Regions from separate parts of the Latilactobacillus parafuchuensis genome, predicted to be linked through region 2. Evidence: a T-box and tRNA genes for the amino acid it is inferred to sense, from the RefSeq annotation. Region 2 holds a T-box; the other holds one or more tRNA genes.
What was found. The T-box of region 2 lies ahead of leuS (leucine--tRNA ligase). A T-box ahead of a tRNA ligase gene usually reads a tRNA of that ligase, here a tRNA-Leu.
Positions count from the first base shown of each region.

Region 1 (5,133 bases), 140 kb from region 2:
ACATAATGCAATGCACCAATGATTTGACCGTTATCTTGCAACAACCACAATTGCCCGTAGCTTAAATAACGTTGAACCATCGCTTCTTCCGCATCGCCAATCAATAAATAAGCCATCAATGCATGGCGCTTTTGGACCGCAATTTTTTGATAAGTTAACATGTTCATGCCTACTTTCTAATCCACAAAAAAAGCGACTGTTCCCAGCCGCTTTGGTTAATTTAGTATATTAAAGTTTGTTAACGTTAACAGCTTGTGGGCCGCGATCGCTTTCTTCGATATCGAAAGAAACGCTTTGACCTTCTTCAAGCGTCTTGTAACCGTCGCCTTGGATAGCTGAGAAATGTACGAATACATCACTACCATCTTCGCGAGTTACAAAGCCATAACCTTTTTCTGCGTTAAACCATTTTACAGTTCCGTTTTCCATGAGAAAAATCCTCCTTGTGTCGTAATGACACGTATATATTTGTGTATTTCTGTCGGTACAATGGAAGAAAGTTCTTTTGAAAACTATCGAACCATAACCTTTCAAAAAGTACAAACATAGTGTAACACAGAAAAAAAGCATTAACAACCTTTTAGATTGAAAAATAAAACGTTTTCTATTCAGTTTTATCAAACCTTTTCAATTTAATGTCTCACTATGTTTCGCCTTTTAATTAATAGGAAATCATTTGGCATTTTCGCTTTTTTACGCTAAGATAGAAACATATTCTCAAACCATTGGAGTGCATTAATCATGTTAAAAAATTTAAAACGATTCCTGCCCATTCTCGCCCTCGTCTTCTTCTTAGCGAGCTGCGATCAACCGCTCAATACTAAACAACAAGTTAAAGAAGATCTTAAATCACTCCAACAGATTTCGGCTACCCAGCAGACAGCGTTAACGGCACTTGAGTCAGCTGGTCAGAGTGAGTCGGTTGCTTATCTTAAAATCCAAAAACAATATCCTGATCAAAATCTATTAGAAGTCCCGACGACTAAGATGGCCCAAGCAACGGCCAAACGAGCTGACGCTTATCAGACCTTGAAAGACCAACAAAAAGCGCTCAAACCAGTTGCACAACGTTTATTGAAAGTCGCCAAACAGGATAATGCCGACTTACCAACTGAAGCCATTAAAGATTTAAATCAAAGTATTAAGATTTCGACACTCGATTACACGACGCTTTCTAATTTCTATCAAGCCGCGGTTACTGCAGAAGCTGATTTCTATGCTGATCATCAAGATGCCAAAGCAACCTCTACTGATTTGGAATCGCCGATTAATCGCTTAAATCAGTTTTATAGTTCAGTTTATCAACAAGCCGAAATCGCTAAAGTCAATATCAACACCGTGACGGCGCAAATCAAGAAAGTGCAAACGGGCTTGAAGTAAAGCAACGCATGAAAACCACCAAAACTAATTGCCGGTTTTCATGCGTTTTTATCGCTCGCTAATCGTAGCGTGCTATTTTGGGTGACAAAACCCAATTTTTGATAGAGTTGGGTGGCAATTTGATTATTCCCCAACGTTGTCAATTCTAGATAAGCCAGTTGTTGCGTTTGTTGCCACGCTTGAGCTGCTTGAATCAGTTGACTAGCCACACCAGTCCGTCGTACTTCAGGTTGGACGAATAGTGCAGTCAAGTAGGCAAAATAATGTGGGATAAATAGCGCTGAATCAGTGGTCCGCGCCGTTGTCACATGGCAGAACCCCGCTATTTGTTGGTCACTTATTCGTTGCACATACACCGCTTGATTGGGGTCGGTCAGCATTTTCTCCCATTCAAAAAAATCGGGACTATAGTTGGCTTGATAAGTGGTTGGTTGTAATTGATGCATTTCAGTCGTTAACTGTTGATACTGACGTGTTAATGCCGCAATATCGGCTAAAGTCGCTAATTCAATCATCTTGAATCCTCCTGGTTATTAAATAACAATTGACTTCAAAACAAAATTCTCTTATACTAATGTACGTGGCATCAAGTCATAATGCAAGTGTCGCGGGTGTGGCGGAATGGCAGACGCGCAAGATTAAGGATCTTGTCGGGAATTTTCCCGGTGGAAGTTCGAGTCTTCTCACCCGCATTCATTTTTAACCAGAACGAGGTCTTTAGGGCCTCGTTTTTTTGTGCTTAAAGCGATTGATTGAATCTAAACCGGTAAATGGCTATAATATCAGTAAATCAACATGAGAGGAATATCCCTATGACTCATAAAAATTCATCCGCCTATCGTATTAGTATTCTAGCGATTTTAACGGCGTTACTATTAGTTCAAAGTTTCGTGCCAATGGTTGGCTATATCAACATCATCCCCGGATTACCGGCAGTCACGACCGTCCACTTAACCGTCATTCTTGGTGCTGTCATTCTTGGCACACGTGGCGGTTCAACGCTGGGGTTAATCTGGGGGATTCTATCCCTCATCCAAGCTTACACCGCCCCAGGCGATCCGTTGTCCTTACTGATTTTTCAAAATCCGATTATCGCGATTTTACCCCGGGTCTTAGTCGGCACCGTTGCGGGAATTACTTTTGAACACCTACAACATTCTCGAATTACCAAACCCGGCGCAATGGCTTTGGCCGGTGTCTTAGGTGCCTTGGTGAATACGACGTTAGTTATTTTGCTAACTTGGGTTTTCTACAGCCATCAAGCATCTGGCATGTACCATACCGATCCTAGCCGTTTAATCATCGTGATGTTGGCGGCGGTTGCCGTTAATGCCATCATGGAAGCAATCCTTGCAGGCATTGTCACCCCATTAATTGGCACACCACTCATGCGGTTTAAACGTTAATAAGTAATCAAATAGGCATGCTTATCCTGAATACTCCGGATAAGCATGCCTATTTTTATTCACTAATTTCAGTCTTGAGATGCACTAATCGGCCGCGACAAAGACGACAGACATAGCGGTCAACATTAATTTGACGTTGGCGTTGATAGACCTGACCACAACTTTGACAACGATACGTTTCAATCTTACGGGTTTTAACTTTTTTTAAACTAGGCGGTGCATATCGTGCACCACCAACTTGTTGCAACAATTGTTTAAAAGCAACATCTCGATGACGATAACCTTGATGGCCTAGGTGCAAATGATAATGACACAATTCGTGTTTAATCACACCCACTAATGTCGCCTGATCATGTTCCGTTAACATCTTGGGATTGATATCAATATGATGGTCGCCCAGATGATACCGGCCCCCCGTCGTCTTTAGTCGTCGGTTAAAATTAGCCTGGTGCTCAAATGGCTGCTGAAATGCGGTCAATGAGATGTTTTGAATCAGTTGTGTCAGTTCTTGATCCGTCATCTTAGTCGTTGGTTTTAGGGGCCTTCATGGTTAATTGCACCCGTTCCCGTTCTTGATCGACACTCAACACCCAGACTTGGACAATATCACCGACCGCGACTTCATCAGAAGGATGTTTCACAAAATGATTGGCCAATTGTGAAATATGGACTAACCCATCATGCTTAACGCCAATATCCACAAACGCGCCGAAATCGATCACGTTGCGGACGGTCCCTTCCAAGGCCATATTTGGTTTCAAATCAGCCATCGTCAAAACATCTTGACGTAACAACGGGGCCGTCATTTGATCCCGTAAATCTCGACCCGGTTTCTGTAAACCGGCTAAGACATCTTGCAAGGTTTCAGCACCGAGTTCTAAATCGGCCATCAATACTTCAAACGACTGTTGTTGAATCGCTTGTTGTAGTTCTGGTGTACCTAAGGCCGCCAATGTTAATTTCACGGTTTTTAGAATGGCCTTAGCGGCAACGTAACTTTCAGGATGAATATCAGTATTATCGAGTGGATTCGTCCCGTTGATAATCCGTAAAAAACCAATCGCTTGTTCATAAGCTTTGGGTCCTAATCGTGGTACCTTCTTCAAGTCACTGCGTTTTTGATATAACCCATTATCATCACGATACTGCACAATATTTTGCGCCGTCGTGCCGGTTAAACCTGAAATTTTCTGTAATAATTGTGGACTGGCCGTATTAACGTTAACGCCGACACTATTAACCACATCTTCAATCACGGTATCCAATTGCGCCGTCAATTCTTTTTGCGCCACATCGTGTTGGTATTGGCCCACGCCAACTGCTTGTGGATCAATCTTAATCAATTCTGCCAATGGATCCTGTAGACGGCGGGCAATACTAATCGCACTCCGTTCTTCAACGTGTAACTCTGGAAATTCAGCACGCGCCGTATCGCTCGCCGAATAAACTGAGGCCCCCGCTTCATTGACAATTACGTAAAAAATTTCCCAGGAAATTGTTTTTAAAATGTCCGCGACAAATTCTTCAGATTCCCGACTAGCGGTTCCGTTACCAATTGCAATCATTTCAACGTGGTATTTGAGTAGAAAATTTTTAAATTCATCAGTGGCAGCTGCTCGTTGTTTAGCCGAAGCCGGTTTATGCGGATAGATAACCAACTTATCTAAGAACTTGCCCGTGCCATCAACCACGGCCAGTTTACAACCCGTCCGATACGCCGGATCAAAGCCTAACACGACTTTGCCCTTTAATGGCGGTTGTAATAATAAATGCTTTAGATTATCGCCGAAAACGGCAATCGCTTGTTGGTCAGCCTTGATTTTTAATTGTTTTCGTAATTCACGGTCAATCGCCGGGCCAATAAAGCGTTTATAGGCATCTTCAATCGCCATTTGAATCAAAGCCGTACTAGCGGTTTGTTGCCCCCTGAATAATGCTTGCGCGATATGGCCCGTGATCATCGCATCGTTAATTTGAATCTTACCCTTCAGAATGCCCTCGCGTTCGCCACGCGCAATCGCTAAGTATTGATGATCAGCGACTTTAGCCAAGGGCGCCGTAAAATCATAATAGATTTGATAAACCTGTTTGTCATCTTTTTCGTCATCTTTAGATTGGCTAACTAATTCGCCATTGCGCCAAGTGTATTGACGCGTCCATTCTCTAAAAGTAGCGACTTCACTGATTTTTTCGGCTAGAATTTCATGAACACCCGCTAAAACGGCCGTCTGGTTCGTTAAATCCTGTTCAGGATTAATAAATTCAGCCGCCTTGGCTTGTAACGTCGCTTCCGACCAATTAGGTGTTTTTTCAATCGCGTCGGCTAACGGTTCTAAACCAGCTTCCT
Region 1 is NZ_CM143875.1:1,414,043-1,419,175, reverse strand. Features, by position in the region: gene ACVPPQ_RS06965 (GNAT family N-acetyltransferase) at 1-161, opposite strand, end outside; gene ACVPPQ_RS06960 (cold-shock protein) at 229-429, opposite strand; gene ACVPPQ_RS06955 (hypothetical protein) at 742-1,380, shown strand; gene ACVPPQ_RS06950 (N-acetyltransferase family protein) at 1,419-1,895, opposite strand; tRNA gene ACVPPQ_RS06945 (tRNA-Leu) at 1,988-2,072, shown strand; gene ACVPPQ_RS06940 (ECF transporter S component) at 2,193-2,786, shown strand; gene ACVPPQ_RS06935 (SprT family protein) at 2,842-3,306, opposite strand; gene ACVPPQ_RS06930 (Tex family protein) at 3,308-5,133, opposite strand, start outside.
Region 1: it has a tRNA-Leu gene. The T-box ahead of leuS (leucine--tRNA ligase) is inferred to sense a tRNA for this amino acid. The anticodon was not compared.

Region 2 (5,133 bases):
CACCCCACGTTGAATATCGTTTGTCCGAATACGGTCAATCACTCAACCAGATTCTCAATCTACTCTGTACTTGGGGTGAACAAAACATCGATCGCCGTCAACAAGCCGGTGAATCGATTAAGGTGTTGCACCACGACCAGATTAATCCACTTTATTAACCAAAAAACTAGCCATCACTATTTTAAAGTGACGGCTAGTTTTTTTGAATCGAAAAATATTATTTACTTTAAGTGGTCTGATACTCACGTCCATCCAACATTAGGCTATTAGCTGCTAAACGATTATCATCGTTGAATTGCCGATTAAACAGATACAAATTTACTCTGATTTTAATTAGATTTTTTTGTAATATTCAAACCCTTTTACTTTCGTTCGTTAAAAACCTCTTTAGCAATATTAATGGCATTTAAAACTTTTGGAAAACCAACATAAGGCAAACAATGAATAAAAGTTTCAACAATCTCGGCTTTTGTTAATCCAACATTCAAAGATCCATTAATATGCACCCTAAGTTGGGAAGCCGTATCCCCTTGTGTTAGTAATGTCGTAATAGTAATCATTTCGCGCTGTTTCAAATCTAATTCTGGCCGATTGTAAACATCGCTAAATGCCCATTCGAAAATATATTTACCTACATCGGGTGCAATGTCCTTTAATGAATTCATGACATTATCCGCAGCTGGGCCGTCTACCATATTGAGTGTTTTCTTTCCAAGTTCAAGTCTATCAATTTCTGTCATTGCTCATTCCTCCGATAACACTTTTTAACTACAGGAGTAACAATACAATCTGGAGTAAACTCCATGTCAATTAGTATTTAAAATTTTATTTTGCTTTTTTTGGTAAATGCTAATCTTCTCATTGATAAAATTTATGTGTTCTTGTAATATTTCTTGTTCATCCTCTAAGCGATGACGTTGATCATATAGCAAAGACATTCGCTCTGACATTGTCTCGTCACCTTGATAGCGCAATACAGAATATTTACGAATTATACGAATTGGCATACCTGTGCTTTTTAACCGTTTGATAAATTCAATCCAAATTATATCTTCTTCTGTATAAATCCTTAGATTATTTTCTTTTCTATGAGGAATAATTAATTTTTCTTTCTCGTAATAACGAAGCGTGTCTATTGATAGACCAACTTTCTTTGAAAACTCTCCAATTTTATATATCATAAAAGTCCTCCCTGAAAACAATGACATAAAGCAAACTTCATGAAGTATTATACAACGTACAATATGAACTTAGATAAAAAGTAGTTCCATTTTGAACTTCTAATCCATGAATGACATTAAATAGTGTTACAAAATATGGAAGATTGTCTGTCAGATCAGGAAAACTAATGGGCAAACTATGCAGCAATCTGACTTAATAACATTGTTAACGTGTTTTTGAGTTGCAACAACCTCCGCTTAACCTAAAATTCCCAATTATCTTAAAAATCAAGATAACTGGGAATTTTCTGTTAATGCTCAGTTGCTAAGCGCAACTAAACACACTCAGCACTTCTTTAATGTGCTTCTCAACCAGCTTCTTCCGTCTAGCTACAAATCGGGAATCATGACCAAACCCAGTCATAATTCCCGATTTTAGGCTATACTCAGAAGCTACCCGGTTGAATCAGGCACTTCTTAATTTGCTACCACATTAACGATTTTATTTGGCACGACAATCACTTTGCGGACTGTTTTGTCGGCGATGAAGTCGGCGATTTTTTCATTGGCCATTGCTAGAGCTTCTAGTGCGTCTTTAGCCAGGTCTTTTTCAACTGTGACTTTGGCTTTCAACTTACCGTTAACTTGTAGAATAACTTCGACTTCACTATCCACTAGTGCAGCGGAATCAAACGTTGGCCATGCTTCGTAACTGATTGATTCAGTATGCCCAAGCATTGTCCACAATTCTTCCATCATATGCGGTGCAATTGGGGCTAACAACTTAACGAAACCTTCAGCATAAGCCATTGGGAATGTATCAGCTTTATAGGCATCATTGATGAAGACCATCAATTGTGAAATCGCGACGTTAAAGTGCATGTTTTCGAAATCTTCTGTCACTTTTTTAACGGTTTCGTTGTAAGATTTCTTCAACGTTTCATCGTTGGCTTGAACTAATTTGATTGAAACTTGATTTTGTTCGTCGGTATCTTCTTCAGTGTATAAACGCCATACCCGGTCCAAGAACTTCCGTGCGCCGGCTAGGCCCTTTTCACTCCAAGAAATTGACGCGTCCAAAGGTCCCATGAACATTTCGTATAACCGTAACGTATCGGCACCATAGCGATCAACCACGTCATCCGGATTAACCACGTTGCCTTTTGATTTCGACATTTTTTCGTGATTGTCGCCTAAAATCATCCCTTGGTTATACAACCGTTGGAATGGTTCTTTGGTTGGCACAACCCCGATATCATACAAGAATTTATGCCAGAAACGAACATAAAGTAAATGTAAGACGGCATGTTCAGCACCACCGATATACATATCAACCGGTAACCATTCTTCTAATTTAGCAAAATCAGCTAATTTATCGGGGTTTTTAGGATCAATATAACGGAGGTAATACCATGAGCTACCCGCCCATTGTGGCATCGTATTGGTTTCACGACGGCCTTTACGACCATTTTCATCCGTTACGTTCAACCAATCAGTTAAGTTGGCTAATGGACTTTCGCCAGTTCCTGAAGGTTTGATGTCGCTCGTAATTGGCAATTCAAGTGGTAATTGGTCTTCAGGCACTACTGAACTCGTGCCATCTTCCCAATGGATAATTGGAATGGGTTCACCCCAATAGCGTTGACGTGAGAACAACCAATCACGGAGTTTGTAACTCACCTGTTCGTGACCCGCATCATGTTCAACTAACCATGGAATCATGCGTTCAATTGCGGCTTGTTTATCTAATCCATCTAAGAAATCAGAATTAATCATTACGCCAGCTTCGTCATAAACGGCTTCTTCTGGATTGCCACCAGCAACGACTGGTTTAATCGGTAAATCAAACTTCTTCGCAAATTCCCAATCACGCGAATCATGGGCTGGTACGGCCATCACTGCGCCAGTTCCGTAAGTGGCTAACACATAATCCGAAATCCAGATTGGTAATTGTTCGCCATTCACTGGGTTAGTGGCATAAGCACCAGTGAATGCACCGGTTTTATCTTTCGCCAAATCAGTCCGTTCAAGATCACTTTTATGTTCGATTTCTTTCAAATAAGCATCAACGGCCGCTTTTTGAGCGGGAGTCGTGATTTTAGCCACCAAAGCATGTTCGGGGGCCATCACAATGTAGCTGACACCGAATAACGTGTCCGGACGCGTCGTAAAGACGGCGACTGAATCAGTTTGCCCTTCAATCGCAAACGTGACTTCAGCGCCCTTAGAACGGCCAATCCAGTTACGTTGCATATCTTTGACACTTTCAGGCCAATCAACCGTGTCTAAATCATCGATTAACCGATCAGCATAAGCCGTGATTTTCAACATCCATTGACGCATTGGTTTCCGATAAACCGGATAACCGCCCCGTTCGGTTTTACCGTCAATCACTTCTTCGTTGGCGACAACGGTTCCTAAATCAGGACTCCAGTTAACGGGTACTTCGGCTTCATAAGCCAGACCCTTTTCATACATCTTTTCAAAAATCCATTGCGTCCACTTGTAGAAACTAGGATCAGTCGTATTGACTTCACGATCCCAATCATAAGAAAAACCAAGTGAATTAATTTGCCGTTTAAACGTGTTAATATTTTTTTGCGTAAAATCAATTGGATTATTGCCGGTATCTAACGCGTATTGTTCAGCGGGTAAGCCAAATGCATCCCAACCCATGGGATGCAACACGTTAAAGCCTTGCATCCGTTTCATCCGCGCTAAAATATCAGTTGCGGTATAGCCTTCTGGATGACCAACATGTAGGCCTTGGCCGGATGGATAGGGAAACATATCGAGTGCGTAGAAGTTCTTCTTATTCTGATCTTCTGTGGTTTTAAATGATTTGTGGCTTTGCCAATAAGCTTGCCACTTTTGTTCAACTGCGCGATGATCGTAAGTCATAAAAACACTCCTCTTCTGGTTTATTTAACGAAAAAAGTCCTATGGTATAAAATACCATAGGACGAATTAACCGCGATGCCACCTAAGTTCTGCCCAACATAAATTAGACAACTCTCTGGCCTTAACGCGGCTCACGTTTCAACTTACTTAATTCGGTCGAAAACTCAAAGGCGAGTTCATCAGTATTAAAGACGTATTCTCACTAACCATACGCTCACTGAACACTTAATACTGACTACTAATCCTCTTCAACGTTAAATAATTGTTCTTAGCATACCAAACTATCACTTCAATTTCAAGGTTTGACCGACTAAGATTAAATCTGAATGTAGATTATTGATTTGTTTCAATTGGGTGATTGATAATTTGTTCTTTTGCGCGATTGACCAGAGACTATCACCAGACTTGACGGTATAAGTCTTCGCCGTTGATGCAGTCCCTTGGTTATTGTTTGACGTGCTGCTAGTCGTCGTGCTACCGAGTTTTAACACTTGACCCGGATAGATGAAATTATTTTTAATATTATTTAATTGAACTAATTTCGCCATCGAGATGCCGGATTTATTGGCAATTGCCCAAACTGAATCGCCGGATTTAACCGTGTACGTTTTACCAGTTTGATTAGTCGTCGTAGAACCCGAACCAGTGTTACCGGTACTAGTACTACCAGAACCACTTTGACTCACAACTAAGACTTGACCCGGATAGATAAAGTTGTTGCGGATACTATTCCACTTCACTAAATTCGCCATTGAAATACCGTGTTTATTGGCAATCGCCCAAACTGAATCACCGGACTTAACGGTATACTTCGTCCCAGTTGCCGGCGTGGTTGGTGTCGTCGTGCTGCCGGTATTACCACTATTACTGTTACCACTGCCAGATGCTGTTTTAGAAACAATTAAAACGTCGCCCGGGTGAATCATATTGTTCTTAATGTTGTTCCAACTAATTAAATTAGCCATTGAAATACCGTGTTTATTGGCAATTGCCCAGACTGAATCACCGGACTTAACGGTATACTTCGTCCCAGTTGCCGGTGTGGTTGGCGTGGTTGTGCTACCCGTGTTAC
Region 2 is NZ_CM143875.1:1,552,119-1,557,251, reverse strand. Features, by position in the region: gene ACVPPQ_RS07620 (winged helix-turn-helix transcriptional regulator) at 1-158, shown strand, start outside; gene ACVPPQ_RS07615 (carboxymuconolactone decarboxylase family protein) at 363-740, opposite strand; gene ACVPPQ_RS07610 (MerR family transcriptional regulator) at 807-1,181, opposite strand; gene leuS (leucine--tRNA ligase) at 1,638-4,061, opposite strand; T-box leader at 4,116-4,322, opposite strand; gene ACVPPQ_RS07600 (muramidase family protein) at 4,346-5,133, opposite strand, start outside.